4 regions of the Pseudomonas graminis genome follow, and region 2 is predicted to be linked to each of the others. Evidence: predicted binding sites of a transcription regulator. Region 2 holds the regulator's gene; each other region holds the start of a gene.
What was found. Region 2 encodes FliA, which starts transcription of late flagellar genes. Its sites were predicted from a motif close to CTAAAGTTTNNNNNNNNNNNGCCGNTAA; they were not measured.

Region 1: FX982_RS14085 (methyl-accepting chemotaxis protein) is a predicted target of FliA. The motif match lies at 2,181-2,208, and genes of this name have one in related genera.
Region 3: FX982_RS19800 (methyl-accepting chemotaxis protein) is a predicted target of FliA. The motif match lies at 1,937-1,964, and genes of this name have one in related genera.
Region 4: motA (flagellar motor stator protein MotA) is a predicted target of FliA. The motif match lies at 1,272-1,299, and genes of this name have one in related genera.

The regions. Positions count from the first base shown of each region.
Region 1 is NZ_CP053746.1:3,140,106-3,143,668, reverse strand. Features, by position in the region: gene FX982_RS14095 (sensor histidine kinase) at 1-353, opposite strand, end outside; gene FX982_RS14090 (response regulator) at 350-1,954, opposite strand; gene FX982_RS14085 (methyl-accepting chemotaxis protein) at 2,264-3,563, shown strand, end outside.
Region 2 is NZ_CP053746.1:5,367,932-5,371,494, forward strand. Features, by position in the region: gene FX982_RS23820 (protein phosphatase CheZ) at 1-538, opposite strand, end outside; gene FX982_RS23825 (chemotaxis response regulator CheY) at 558-932, opposite strand; gene fliA (RNA polymerase sigma factor FliA) at 1,172-1,915, opposite strand; gene fleN (flagellar synthesis regulator FleN) at 1,912-2,745, opposite strand; gene flhF (flagellar biosynthesis protein FlhF) at 2,864-3,563, opposite strand, start outside.
Region 3 is NZ_CP053746.1:4,390,805-4,394,367, forward strand. Features, by position in the region: gene FX982_RS19790 (STAS domain-containing protein) at 1-275, opposite strand, end outside; gene FX982_RS19795 (response regulator) at 299-667, opposite strand; gene FX982_RS19800 (methyl-accepting chemotaxis protein) at 677-1,891, opposite strand; gene FX982_RS19805 (cyclophilin-like fold protein) at 2,464-2,988, shown strand; gene FX982_RS19810 (hypothetical protein) at 3,303-3,563, shown strand, end outside.
Region 4 is NZ_CP053746.1:2,227,098-2,230,660, forward strand. Features, by position in the region: gene FX982_RS10030 (HDOD domain-containing protein) at 1-1,155, opposite strand, end outside; gene motA (flagellar motor stator protein MotA) at 1,369-2,220, shown strand; gene motB (flagellar motor protein MotB) at 2,224-3,279, shown strand; gene rsgA (small ribosomal subunit biogenesis GTPase RsgA) at 3,399-3,563, opposite strand, start outside.

The DNA.
Region 1 (3,563 bases), 2.2 Mb from region 2:
GGCAAATCGAAAGCATCGACGGTAAAGCGGGCAGAGATGCCGCGACTGACGAGAACTTCCTGATGGAAGGCCAGCTGTGCTTCGATGAAATCGTCCAGCTCGTGATAATCCGGGCGCAACGGCAACTGGTTGACCCCCAGCTTGTACAGCCCAAGCAGTTGCACCAGCATGCCGTTCAGGTGGGCGAATTCGTAATCGATGACACCCTGATCCGGCGTACCACGACAGTTCTCGGGAAGCTGCCTGACCCATTGACCGTGGGCCTGAATCAACGAACCCAGCGAGTTCTTCATGTCATGGACAGTGGAAGCAATCACCATAGAGAAGTCGAGCCCGAGATCCTGATCTTTCATTCGCCGAAAGCCCTCAGCCGCAGTTTCTGGAAGCGCTCGAAGCGCGGGTCGGTCTCTGGCATCTTGCCGACCATCTTGAGACTGTTCTGGCATTCCGCCAAGCTCGCCGCGTCGAGGTTCTGAACGCCCATGTGCAGCAGCGACTGCGCCATGTTCAGGGCGATACTGATGTTCTTCGGTTGCAGGGCCAGGCCCTGGCGGAATAGATCCTGCGCCTCGCCGAGCTTGCCGGCGCGGTAGCAGCGAATGCCCTGAACGTTGAAGTCGATAGCCGCTTTGCCCGCACCGAGAATCTCGGGATCGTCGGTCTGCTTCGCGATGTTCTGCATGACCACCGGATCGTCGCCGTAAATCTCGGCACAGCTTTTCAGAATGCCCGCGCCGGCGTTTTCCTGGCCGAGGGCCTTGAGCTGCGACGCCACTGCCAGCGCCGCATCGGCGCTGAGAAACTGCTCCATGCCCTCAAGCCGCTCCATCGCCTGCTCGGTCAGCTTGGCGGCCATGTCCGGATCGGAAGACGCGACGCTGGTGGCTTTCATCAGACGCGCGCGCACCTGCAGGCCGGCATCGTTGCCGTTCTCTTTGGCGACTTCGGTCAGGGTCTGGTTGATCTCCACACGAGTGCGCGCATCCAGTCCGCGCTCGCCGCCACGGCTGATCAATGCCTGAGCAAAACCCAGGTTGGTTTCCGGGTCCTTGAAGCGAGAAAACTGGCCCTGGGAAACGGCCTGACGATACGCTTTGGACGCACCGTCGAAGTCCTCATTTTCCAGCGCCAGCTTGCCCAGCAAACGCTGACGGCGAACGGCGTAGGGCGACAAGCGCACCGCCTCTTCCAGCATCTTCTGGGCGCGCTTGTTGTCGCCGCTGGCCACCAACACATCGGCCAGCCCGTCGTACAACACTGGCATGGCGTTGAAGGCGCGAATCGCTTCTTCGTACACGGCTTGCGCTTCGGCATTGCGGCCGCGCTTGAACAGCAGCCTGCCCAATGCCGCATACGCCCAGGGTTGCGGGCGGTCCGCGAGGATCGACTTGAGAAAGGCTTCCAGCGGCTCGTGCTGGTTGAGGTCACGCAGTGCGTCGGCCTTGTAGCGCAGGCACAGCGGCGCAAAACGGGGGTCCTGTTTGGTCAGCGCGAGGCAGGCCGCCAGCACTTCGGTGGGGTTGCTGCGATCGAGCGCTTGCAGGATCGGTTTGAGCAGGGTCTTGCGCTGGACGATCTTCTCCAGACGCTGAGCCAGGCTCGCGCGGTTGAACGGCTTGGTGAGGTACGCATCGGGCTCCCACTCCAGGGCGCTCATCACCATCGCCTGGCTGTTTTCAGCGGTGACCATGACGAACACGCTTTCATGGCTGATCAGCCGATCGGTCATCAGGTCTTCAAGCACCTGCTGGCCGTTTTTCTTGCCATCGCCCAAATTGAAGTCGTGGAGGATGAAGTCGTAGCGCTTCTGCGCGCACATCTTCAGCGCCTCTTCGCCGGTGTCGGCAGTGTCCACTGCCCTGACGCCCAGCTCGCGCAGCATCGAGCGGACCGAACTGCGGAAGTCGGAAAAATCGTCGACGATCAGAAAGGTTTTTTGGTTCCACGCCAGCATCGAGATTCCTGTCACCGGATAAATAGTCGGCCCTGAGGCACTTGCAAGGGCGGCGGTCTCGTTCCCAACGTCCGGGCAGAGACGGCCAATAGAGTTGCGGCATGACGCCGCTTGTCCGAGTTATCGGCGGCTGCAGGGCAAAGCTTAGGCACGCCGCACGGGAAAAGTGACGAGGCGTGCGCCGGGTTGACGGGGCATCGACGCCGAAAGAGGCGTACACGGCCGGGTAAAGTCCTTGAGCGTGCCGCCGATATCCAGTCATGCAACGCGTAGCCAACAGCAACAACCCATTCCCTTCGAGTGCACCCCATGTCCTGGCTGACCGACCTGAAATTGAAGACCAAGCTCCTTTCGGCTTTCTGCCTGTGTGCGCTGATCACCGTGGTCGTGGGCGTGCTGGGTCAGAGCGGTATCTCGCGGCTTTACGAGCTGTTTGAAAACACGGTAAGCGACAATCTGGTATCGATCGCCAAAGTCGATTCGGTGAAGGCCAACGTCATCGCCACCAACCGCGACTTTTTCAAGGCCATCGGACTGAGCGCCCTCAAGGCCAACCCGGACGACATCAACGCGGCGATCCAGTCACTGAAAGAAAATCAGGCCCAGGCCGAGACCGACTTCAAGGCCTATCGCTCAACGCCGCTTGATCCGGATGAAAAAGCCGCAGGCGATGACTTCGAACGCGACTGGGCCGCTTACATCAGCGCCGCCCTCAATGCGCTGTCTGTGGCGCAGAGCGGCGACCTGGAGCAAGCCAGCAAACTGGCGGCCACCAGCGTGACGCCCAGCTATCGCAAGACCATGGGTGAACTGAAACTCATGATCGAATCCAACATGCGTCAGGCCAACGAACAGGCACAGGCGGGGGTTGAAACGGACAAGCAGGTCACTTGGACGCTGATCATCGGTTCGTTGATCGCGGTGGTGTGCGCAATCACGTTGGGGCTGATCGTCACGCGAATGATCACCCGGCCTATTTACCAATCGGTGGCCAGCGCCACCCGGGTGGCGGCGGGTGATTTGAGTCAGTCCATCCAGGGTGGCGGCCAGGATGAAACCGGTCAGTTGCTCAAGGCGCTGTCCAACATGCAGGGCAGCCTCAAAGGCACGGTTCAGCAGATCGCCACCGCGTCGGACCAACTGGCGTCCGCCGCTGAAGAACTGACCATGGTCACTGACGACAGCACCCGCGGGCTCATGCGTCAGAACGATGAAATCCAGCAAGCCGCCACGGCCGTCAACGAGATGACCGCTGCGGTGGAAGAAGTGGCGCGCAACGCCGCCAGCGCGTCGCAGGTGTCTGCGCAGACCTCCGAAGATGCCATCAAGGGCCAGCAACAAGTGCAACAGGCTGTCACCGCGATGAACACCATGACCGTGGAAATCACCGACTCGACCCAACGCGTCGAAGCGCTGGCCGGGCAGATCCGCGACATCACAAAAGTGCTCGACGTGATCCGCGGGATCGCCGAGCAGACCAACCTGCTGGCGCTCAATGCCGCCATCGAAGCCGCCCGCGCCGGCGAGCAGGGCCGAGGCTTTGCGGTGGTGGCGGACGAAGTACGTGCCCTCGCCCACCGCACTCAGACCTCCACCGGCGAAATCGAGT
Region 2 (3,563 bases):
CGGTGAGGTCCTGATAATCCTGGGCCAGCAGAATGTCGTTCAGATGCGCGGAAACCTCGGCGGTCTCCTTCTCGCTGCGGGTCAGGAACACATCGACGCGGCGGGCCAGATCACGAAACTCTTCGGCGCTGATCTCGCGGCGCATGAAGCGTCCCCAATCTTCGCTCAACGACTTGGCGTCAGCACTGAGCCCGCTCATCAACGGCGTGCTCAGCTCCACCAGGTCCATCGTCCGGTTGGCCGCGTTTTCGGTCAGCCTGACCACGTACGACAGCCGCTCGGTGGCGTCGGTGATCTGGGAGACCTCCTCGGCCTGCGGCATGTTCGGGTCGATCTGGAAGTTGACGATCGCGCTGTGCAGCTCGCGCGTCAATTTGCCGACTTCCTGATACAGGCCACGGTCGCGGGTCTGGTTAAGCTCATGGATCAGTTGCACGGCGTCGCCGAACTTGCCTTTTTCAAGGCTCGCGACCAGCTCTTGTGCGTGTTTCTTCAGGGTTGACTCAAAGTCACCCATTGTCGAATCTTTGGAATCCATAGCGCCCTCGCAGCGGACATCAGCTATTGACGCGCTCGAATATCTTTTCGATTTTCTCTTTGAGCACTTGCGCGGTGAACGGCTTCACCACGTAGCCGTTCACACCGGCCTGAGCAGCTTCGATGATCTGCTCGCGCTTGGCTTCGGCAGTGACCATCAGCACCGGCAGGCTGCGCAGACGCTCGTCGGCACGCACCTGCCGCAACAGGTCGATGCCGGACATGCCCGGCATGTTCCAGTCAGTGACGAGGAAGTCAAAGGCGCCGCTTTGCAGCATCGGCAATGCGGTGAGTCCGTCATCTGCTTCGGCCGTGTTGGTGAACCCAAGGTCACGCAACAGGTTTTTTATGATCCGCCGCATCGTTGAGAAGTCATCAACGATGAGGATTTTCATGTTCTTGTCCAATTCGACCTCCAAGCAGTCTTTAACGCGTTCAGCACCTGAACGCGCATTCAATCAATACCGGCTGCGCCGAACATGAAAAGGGGTGGAATCGACCGGGACGAGCGCAGCGAAACCGGATCATCCACGACCCGGTTCGACCGACTCCTGCCGTGTCTCTTTTGCTTCCGCTCACGTCCTGCACAGCCGGTCTTACAAGCAACACGCAGGCCTCGCGGCCCGCGCCTGATTCAGGAACGTGCGCGCCACTCGCCAAGGCGACCGCGCAACCGCGCCGCGCATTGACTGTGCAGCTGGCTGACCCGCGACTCGCTGACCCCCAGAACCTCACCGATTTCCTTGAGGTTCAGCTCTTCGTCGTAGTACAGCGACAACACCAGGCGTTCACGTTCCGGCAAGTTGGCAATGGCCTCGGCCAGCGCAGCCTGGAAGCGCTCGTCTTCCAGATCCCGCGACGGTTCCAGGGACTGGCTCGCGCCGTCCTCGTGCAGCCCTTCGTGTTCGCCGTCCTGCAACAGGTCGTCGAAACTGAACAGGCGGCTGCCCAGGGTATCGTTCAGAATCCCGTAATAATCGTCGAGACTCATTTCAAGTTCGGCAGCAACCTCGTGATCTTTAGCGTCACGGCCGGTTTTTGCTTCGATTGCACGAATCGCGTCACTGACCATGCGCGTATTGCGGTGGACCGAGCGCGGCGCCCAGTCCCCCTTGCGCACTTCGTCGAGCATCGCGCCACGGATACGAATACCCGCGTACGTCTCGAAGCTGGCCCCTTTGGTGGAGTCGTATTTGGTCGAAACCTCGAGCAAGCCAATCATGCCCGCCTGGATCAAATCCTCGACCTGCACGCTGGCCGGCAGACGCGCCAGCAAGTGGTAGGCGATTCGTTTGACCAGCGGGGCATAACGCTCGATCAGCTCATACTGGGAGTCTTTGGACGATTTGCTGTACATGCGATAGCCACTTGCTGTCATGAGACGGGCCCTGCGCTGGTTTGATGCACGAGGCGTTCTACGAAAAATTCCAGGTGACCGCGCGGGTTCGCCGGCAGCGGCCAGGTGTCGACTTTCTGTGCGATGGCCTTGAACGCCAGCGCACATTTGGAACGCGGAAACGCTTCGTACACGGCGCGCTGTTTCTGCACGGCCTTGCGTACGCATTCGTCGTACGGCACGGCGCCTACATACTGCAGGGCAACGTCGAGAAAGCGGTCGGTGACCTTGGTCAGCTTGGCGAAGAGGTTGCGCCCTTCCTGCGGGCTCTGGGCCATGTTGGCCAGGACGCGGAAGCGGTTCATGCCGTAATCGCGGTTGAGCAGTTTGATCAGGGCGTAGGCGTCCGTGATCGACGTGGGCTCGTCGCACACCACCAGCAGCACTTCCTGGGCTGCGCGCACGAAGCTCACCACCGACTCGCCGATGCCGGCGGCGGTATCGATGACCAGCACGTCGAGGTTGTCGCCGATGTCACTGAACGCCTGAATCAGCCCGGCATGTTGCGCCGGGGTCAGGTGGACCATGCTCTGGGTGCCCGACGCCGCCGGCACGATGCGGACGCCGCCCGGGCCCTGCAGCAGGACATCGCGCAGCTCGCACCGCCCTTCGATGACGTCAGCCAGGGTGCGTTTGGGGGTCAGCCCCAACAATACGTCGACGTTGGCCAGACCCAGATCGGCGTCCAGCAACATGACGCGACGTCCCAGCTCGGCCAGCGCCAGTGAAAGATTCACTGAAACGTTGGTCTTGCCTACGCCACCTTTGCCACCGGTCACCGCGATAACCTGTACGGGATGCATGCTGCCCATGTTAATTGTTTACCTTGTCTTGCTTAGACCTAAGCCACATGTCGGGCTGCACGTTCAGTGTCTGAACAATGCCTGGCAGACCATCGATGCAGGAAAATTCCACTGTCATTTTCTTCACCTAGCCCGCGCGCTTGCCGGTGCTGTGATAAAGATCCGCAAACATATCCGCCATCGCTTCCTCGCTTGGCTCCTCCTGCATCTGCACACTGACAGCCCGGCTCACCAACTGGTGCCGACGCGGCAAATGCAGATCATCCGGTATCCGTGGGCCATCGGTCAGATAGGCCACAGGCAGTTCGTGTGTCACGGCCAGGCTGAGCACTTCGCCCAGGTTGGCCGTTTCGTCGAGCTTGGTCAGGATGCACCCGGCCAGGCCGCAACGTTTATAACTGTGGTAAGCCGCTGACAGCACCTGCTTCTGGCTGGTTGTCGCCAGCACAAGGTAGTTGCGCGCCTTGATGCCACGGCCGGCGAGGGTTTCCAGTTGCAGACGCAGGGCCGGATCGCTGGCTTGCAGGCCGGCGGTGTCGATCAAGACCACGCGCTTGCGCAACAGCGGCTCCAGCGCCTGAGCCAGGGACTGGCCCGGGTCGACGTGGGTAACCGGTACATTGAGGATCCGGCCCAGGGTTTTCAGCTGTTCCTGAGCGCCAATGCGGAAACTGTCCATGCTCACCAGCGCGATATTTTGCGCGCCGTATTTCAACACATATCGGGCTGCCAGTTTAGCCAGCGTGGTGGTTTTGCCCATGCCGGCAGGGCCGACCATGGCAATCACACCGCCCTCTTCCAGTGGCTCCACATCGGGCGTGGCAATC
Region 3 (3,563 bases), 980 kb from region 2:
TTGCGACACAGCTCAAGGGCCTGCGTGACCGCCAGGCTCTGGCCGGTGACACTTAAGGCGGTGCCAGCGTTCTCGGCTTCACGCTGGATGACCGCGAGCAACTGCAGCCCCGCGCCATCCATTTCTGTGACCTGCGAGAGGTCCAGCATCAGGCGCGCCGCGCCGCCCATCTGCGGCAACAGCGCGCCCGCCAGCTCGGCTACGGTGTAGATCGTCAGCTCTCCGTCAATGCTGACGCAGGTGCTGTCGTCGAGTGTTTCGAGGGTGATCGGCATCGCAGCCTCCTCCGCGCAAGGATTCAGGGCAGGATCAGCTTCGACACGGCTGCCAGCATCTGTGCGGGCTGAAACGGCTTCACCACCCACGCTTTGGCGCCCGCCGCCTGCCCCTCGGCCTTCTTCGACTCCTGGGACTCGGTGGTCAGCATGATGATCGGCGTGAACCTGTAGCTGGCCAGTTTCTTGACCTCCTTGACGAAGGTGATGCCGTCCATGTTGGGCATGTTCACGTCGCTGATGATCAGGTGCACTTTCTGCCCGGTGAGCTTGCCCAGCGCATCCTTGCCGTCGCACGCCTCGATCACGTCGTAACCTGCGCTTTTCAAGGCAATGCCTACCACTTGCCGCACGCTGCTGGAGTCGTCGACCACTAATACATTCTTCGCCATGATGAGCTCCTAAAAGAAGGTGATGTCTTGAGAGTTCTGCTGCACGGGCGTCTCGCCACGATGGGTGCGACGCTGCTCGTCGGTGGCGTAGGTGGCGTCCATGCGCGCCAGCCATTGGCGGGCATCAAGGGACGTCGCCTGATCCGGGGTCTCGTTCGCCTGGAGCAGGTGGCCATGCAAATCTTCCATGTTGTCCCGCACGTGGCTGAGGATCTGGCTCACACGGTCCTGGAATTGCAGGTCGACCAGCACCTCCGTCATCTCATCGCCAATGCCCCGGCTTTCCTGCTTGAGCAGGTCCGCCGATTCGGCCAGGCGCCCGGTGATGTTATGAAAACGCTCGAGCACGACTTGAATGCTGTTTTCTGACGCGGCCACCGATTGGCTGTCCTGATCGGCGCTGCTCGATGCGGCGTGCACTAACTGCGTGATGCCGTTATTAATGATGTCGACCTTGGCCGACATCTGCTGGCCGGTTTCACTGGATTTGCTCGACAGGCTGCGCACTGCGTCGGCCACCACGGCAAAGCCGCGACCGGCTTCACCGGCACGCGCCGCTTCAATGGCTGCGTTGAGGGCCAGGAGGTTTGTTTGCGCGGCGATCGCCGCTACGTCCGCGGCCATGGTGCGCAGTTCGCCGGTATAAGCGGTAAGGCCGCGCACCTGGGCCAGGGTCTGGTCACGGCTGGTCTGAGCGGCCTTGAGTGAGTTGATCACCTGGCTTAAATCGCTTTCGCTGAGTGACAGCACTTCAAGCGCCCCGTCTGCCGTTTGCCCGTCGAGTTCGCCGGCAGCGCGCTGGGACGCGTGAACCGTTTCCTGCAATCGCGCGGCGATCCCGATGAACCGGTTGGTCAGATTCACAATCGCTTCTTCGGTCTGATACCGAGAGCTTTCCACCTGCCGGGCCCAGATCGGCATGGCGCCCAGCAACACCTCATTGAGTTGTACGCCCGAGGTCATGCCGTTGCTCGCCGCGTCCGCCTCTGACTGCTCCGCCTGCGCCCGAGCCGTGGCTCGCAGCACCACGTTACGCTGGGAACCGGCACTCCAGGCACCTGCGCCGAGGCCGATCAAAACCAGCGCTGCGCACGCGATGAGGTTGGGGAGAGAGGTTGACTGGGCGAGTATCCATGCAACGGCAGGCACGACCGGAATCAAAGCGAACCAGAGAACACGCGGATGAGCGGAAGGGGCAATGCGAATGGATTGACGCTGGGTCATGGGTTCGATCCTTGAACAAACTTGCGTATGTAACTGACATCACGGTTATCTGCCCAGTGCGTCACAACTTGAGTCATCCCCCTCTGCCTTCCGTCCGGTTTATGACCGTCGCGTGACGCTGAAGATGCCTGCGCTCCTTGTAACCGCCGGCCGCGATGACCCGATTGAGAGTAATTCCAACGTGCAAAATCGTAGACTTTTTTGTTGCGGCACGATGCGCAGAGTGTCCGAACTCCCTGCTATCGCATTGGCAGGATGATGGGATGAGGGCCCGGCAAAGATCGACCATCGTCAACATCCTGATTAAGACTTATATAAAAGTCTGGAGATTGAAACGCGCTTCTCCGGGCAACTGACGAGCCCTGCCCTGCAACTTTCCGGCATTGGTGAAGTTTGTTCATAAAAGCATTCTGGAGAGCCGTATGGTTCGGGCCAATACCCCGACGTACAGTGTTGTGACAGCAGGTATCCGATGGGGATTGGACGCGAAAGCGATGAGATTGCTGACCACTTACTCCATCACGGCTGATTAACTTTCTCCGAATCACCCCACTGCATAAGGTGCCCACAGGATGCGCGACAAACGATTCGCCCTATTCACCCAAACTCATGTCGGGGGCGCAAGGGGACTGACGCGGGCCTTCGGACTTCTGTTAGGCCTGACAGCGTTGAGCGAAAGCAATGCCTCGCCTGCGACCCCCGTGGGCTCTGCTCCCGCGGCCACGTCAGCCACCGTGCAGCTTCCGGAATCCCGTATCTGGATGACGGTTCGCGACACGCGCTTCGCGATCACCCTGGCGGATACACAAGCGGCACGGGCATTTGCCGCCCTGCTCCCACTCTCCATCGACATGCCTGACCTGAACAACAACGAGAAGCACGCCGAACTGCCGACATCGCTGCCGACAAGTACGATTCGCCCCGGCACGATCCACAGCGGCGATCTGATGCTGTACGGGTCACGCACGCTGGTCGCGTTCTACGCTACTTTCTCATCGCCCTATTCCTACACTCGTTTGGGCCGCATCGACAATGCCGCCGAACTGGCCCGCGTCTTTGGCAGCGATGCAGTACGCATCACTTTTTCAAAACAATAACGTCAGACGATTTTTCTCAAACGGCTGCGCTTTTTGACGGCCCACTGGTGGATATCGTTTTTATAACGAAAGCACTCACGTTGCGATTCTTGAGTGACGGCGCCTGCCGTCATGTCGAGCGCCGCGGGCGAAGCGTTGTGCGCGTTAAATAGTTAAAGACATTAACCAATTAATGAACGGGCACCTCATGAAATTACGTACTTTTGCGACAGCCTTATTGTCTGTCGCGGCGATAGCCGGCTGTACCACTGGAACACCGCGCGCTGAACCTGGGAAGGTCCATCGTCGACATTGAGGCCCACGCAGGAGACGACATGATCGCAAGACGTCTCGACGGAAATCAGGCCAACAGCTTGAATCATTTCATTGTTTCGCCAGGCAGGCATTCGATGGAAATGGGGATTGTGATAATCGGGTATCAGAACAGTCATCGTCGCTGCACGGCAACGCTGGACTACGACGGATTTGCGGCCGATGAGCGCTACACGTTGGTACAGAGCCGAGCGGATGCAGAGGTCAAGGTGTCGCTGCTGGACAGTCGAGGCGTTGCGGTGGCTCAAGCCGGCAAGGTGCCT
Region 4 (3,563 bases), 2.4 Mb from region 2:
CCGCTGCATGCCTGCCGCCACCAGCGCATCCCGGGCGCAGGTGGTCAGGTGCATCGCATTGATAAAAATGCCGGGTTCTTTCAGCAGATCGGCGCAGTGTTTGCGCCACAGCTGCAAGGCATCGGGCGATGGCGGCGGGGCGGGCAGCAGGCCTTTATGAACCCGACGGCTATTCCAGGGCCAGAGCAACGCCTGGGCCGGGTGCCAGATATCCGGGCCGGAATGCTGGCGAGCGCTGGCCGCCGCGTTCTGATGAACCTGCTGCTGAAGCTCGTCGAGTGGCTGCTGCAGGTACAGGCTGGTCAATAGCTGCCAGCGCAGACTGTGCGGCGTGTCCCACGCCTGGTGCGCCGACAGCGCGAGCCCGTTGGCCAGCAGAATTGTATTGGCGGGCTGGTTCAGCCAGCGGCGCAGCGGGAGGTCGGCGTCGAGTTGCTGTTGCTGTCTGAGCGGGTCGGCGTTGCTGTGGGCAATGCGCAGCACGCTTACCAGATTGCGTTGCTGTGAGGTCAGCAGTTCGTAACCCTGGGTCACCCAGACCTGCAGGCGCCAATGCTGTGCCAGCCCCTGACACAAACGCACCAGCCGCACGCCAAACAGTGCCTGCTCCACGGTCTTGGCAGATTCGCCCTTGTGGATAACCCGCAATTCCCATTCTTCCAGCAGTTTGGGGTGGGCCAGCGCCAACGGCCAGAGGGGCGAGAGAAACAGCAGGCTGCCCAGATGGATGTCCTGCCACAGCCGGGCCAGTTGATTGGCGAACAGGCCGTAAGCCTGTTGCATGGCGTGCTGACTGATCAGCTGTATCTGGCGCAGCGCCATGGGGATATCCCGTGCATCGACACTCGGCAACCGCGCCAGCAGCGCCTCGGTACGCGCCAGACCCAGGCGGTTGATGGCGACTTCCAGACTCTCCGCAGGCTGAGCGGTGGCGGGGCTGTTCAAGTTGGCTTCGCGCAATACATTGAGCACCAGCGCCGGGCTGTCCTGCATGAGGTCGGCGATATCGCGCAGCGAGCGGCGGCTATCGGTCAAGGCCGCCTGCACGCGTTTATATGCCACGGCGGGCACCGGCAAGGCGATGCCGTCGAGCTGCTTTATCCAGGTATCGAGGGTGCGCGGAACAGGGAGCGAAGAAGCTTTATCTGATTGCATTCACAACACCCGTACGGCTGGGAGGTTTTGGTCAATGTCGGGTACTGGCATCATGCTGGCCCTCATGGACGCCACGTCCTGCGCCATGCATCGATCAGCATTTTCCTATGATCTGACTATAGTCTGGCGCATTCATGCCGATAAGCAGGACAAGAGTTTCAAGCGCTTCTCGCACAATGACCATGAACCCGACTCAGTAAGTATTTTCTACCTATGGCAAAAATTATCGGCATCATCGTCGTTTTCGCGAGCGTTCTCGGCGGATACGTACTGTCCCACGGTCAGATCGCTGCGTTGATCCAGCCTTTCGAGGTCATGATCATCGGCGGTGCGGCGCTGGGTGCATTCCTGCAAGCCAACCCGGGCTATATGACCATGCTGGTCATCAAGAAGTCTTTGAAGATGTTCAGCACCCGGTTCACCCATGGCTACTACCTCGAAGTGCTGGGCCTGGTCTACGAGATCCTCAACAAAAGCCGTCGCGAAGGCATGATGGCCATCGAAGGCGACATCGAAGAGCCCGAGAACAGCCCGATCTTCGCTAAATACCCTGGCGTGCTCAAAGATACCCGCATGATCGCCTTTATCTGCGATTACCTGCGCATCATGTCCTCCGGCAACATGGCGCCCCACGAGCTGGAAGGTTTGTTCGACATGGAATTGCTGAGCATGAAAGAAGAGCTCGAGCATCCTTCCCACGCAGTGACCGGTGTCGCCGATGCCATGCCAGGCTTCGGTATCGTTGCTGCAGTATTGGGTATCGTCGTGACCATGGCGTCTCTGGGGTCCGGCGACAAGGCAGCGATCGGCATGCACGTTGGTGCGGCGCTGGTAGGTACGTTCTTCGGTATTCTCGCGGCGTACGGTTTCTTTGGCCCGTTGGCCACTTCCCTGGCCCACGATGCCAAGGAAGAAATGAACGTCTATGAATCGATCAAGGCGTCGCTCGTAGCGTCGGCGTCCGGTGTGCCGCCTTCGCTGGCCGTGGAGTTTGGTCGCAAGGTGCTCTATCCGGCCCATCGCCCCAGCTTCAGCGAGCTGGAACAAGCTGTTCGCGGTCGTTGATCCATGGAAAATAATCAGCCGATCATCATCAAGCGCGTAAAGCGCTACGGCGGGGGGCATCACGGCGGCGCCTGGAAAATCGCATTTGCCGACTTCGCGACGGCGATGATGGCGTTCTTCCTGGTGCTGTGGCTGATGTCGTCGGCCACGCCGGAACAATTGATCGCCATCGCCGGTTACTTCAAAGACCCTGTAGGGTTTTCCGACAGTGGCTCGCCCTATGTGATTGATCTGGGGGGGTCGCCGGAAATGTCCCCTGACCAGACGCTGAACCCGGAGGTGAAATCCACGCCTGCGCCGGATCGCGTGCCGGTCGACGCTGATCAACAGGACGCCGCCGCCGAGCAGGTCGAGCAGGACCGTCTGGAGATGCTGTTGCAAGAGTTGCAGACCAAGATCAACGAGAATCCGCAACTGGCGAAGTTCAAGGACCAGATTCTGTTAGAGATCACTCAGGACGGCTTGCGTATTCAGATCACGGACGCCGAAAACCGCCCGATGTTCGACATCGGCAGTGCGAAGCTCAAACCGTATTTTGAAGACATCTTGCTGGCCATGGCCGACACCATCAAAGCGGTGCCGAACAAAGTCAGCGTCAGTGGCCACACCGACGCGACGCCTTTTGTCGGCAACAACGGCTTCGGCAACTGGGAGCTGTCGTCGGGTCGAGCGAACGCCGCTCGCCGGGCGTTGCTCGCGGGAGGGTATCCGGATCAGCAGGTGGCGCGCGTAGTGGGTTATGCGTCTTCGGCACTGTATGACAAGGAGCACCCGCAAAATCCGATCAATCGTCGCATCGACATTGTGGTGATGACCAAGAAAGCGCAGCAGCGTATCGAGGGTGCGCAGAATTCAGGTGAAGCACCGCAAACGCCTGATGCACCGGGAGCCGCTTCGCCAGCGCCTGTGCCTGGCGCTGCCGGACCGGCCAACCAGCCGGGGGCATCGACCTCCACACCTGCAGTTGATCCGCAGGCTTACGCCCAGCCCCACGAGATTCGGCAGAAGCTCAACATCTTCGATCAGGGCCAGCTGAAGATCGACGAAACCAGGAACTGATACCTGGGTTGCAGACGCAAAAACGCCGCGATGATCGCGGCGTTTTTGTTTGCGCAGTTCAAGCGCTGGGACTGCAGTCAGCCGGGAAGGCCTAAATCGGATTGGCCACTACCGCTGAATCAGTAACTGCTTTCCGGCAAGCTTACGATGATCGAGCGATAGCTGTTCATGCGCTGCTGTTGCACGCGGCCGTCTGCAAGGCCCTGCAACAAGGCACAACCGGGTTCGCGGTCATGTTTGCAGTCGCGGAAGCGGCATCGGCCGAGCAGATCGTTGAATTCGAT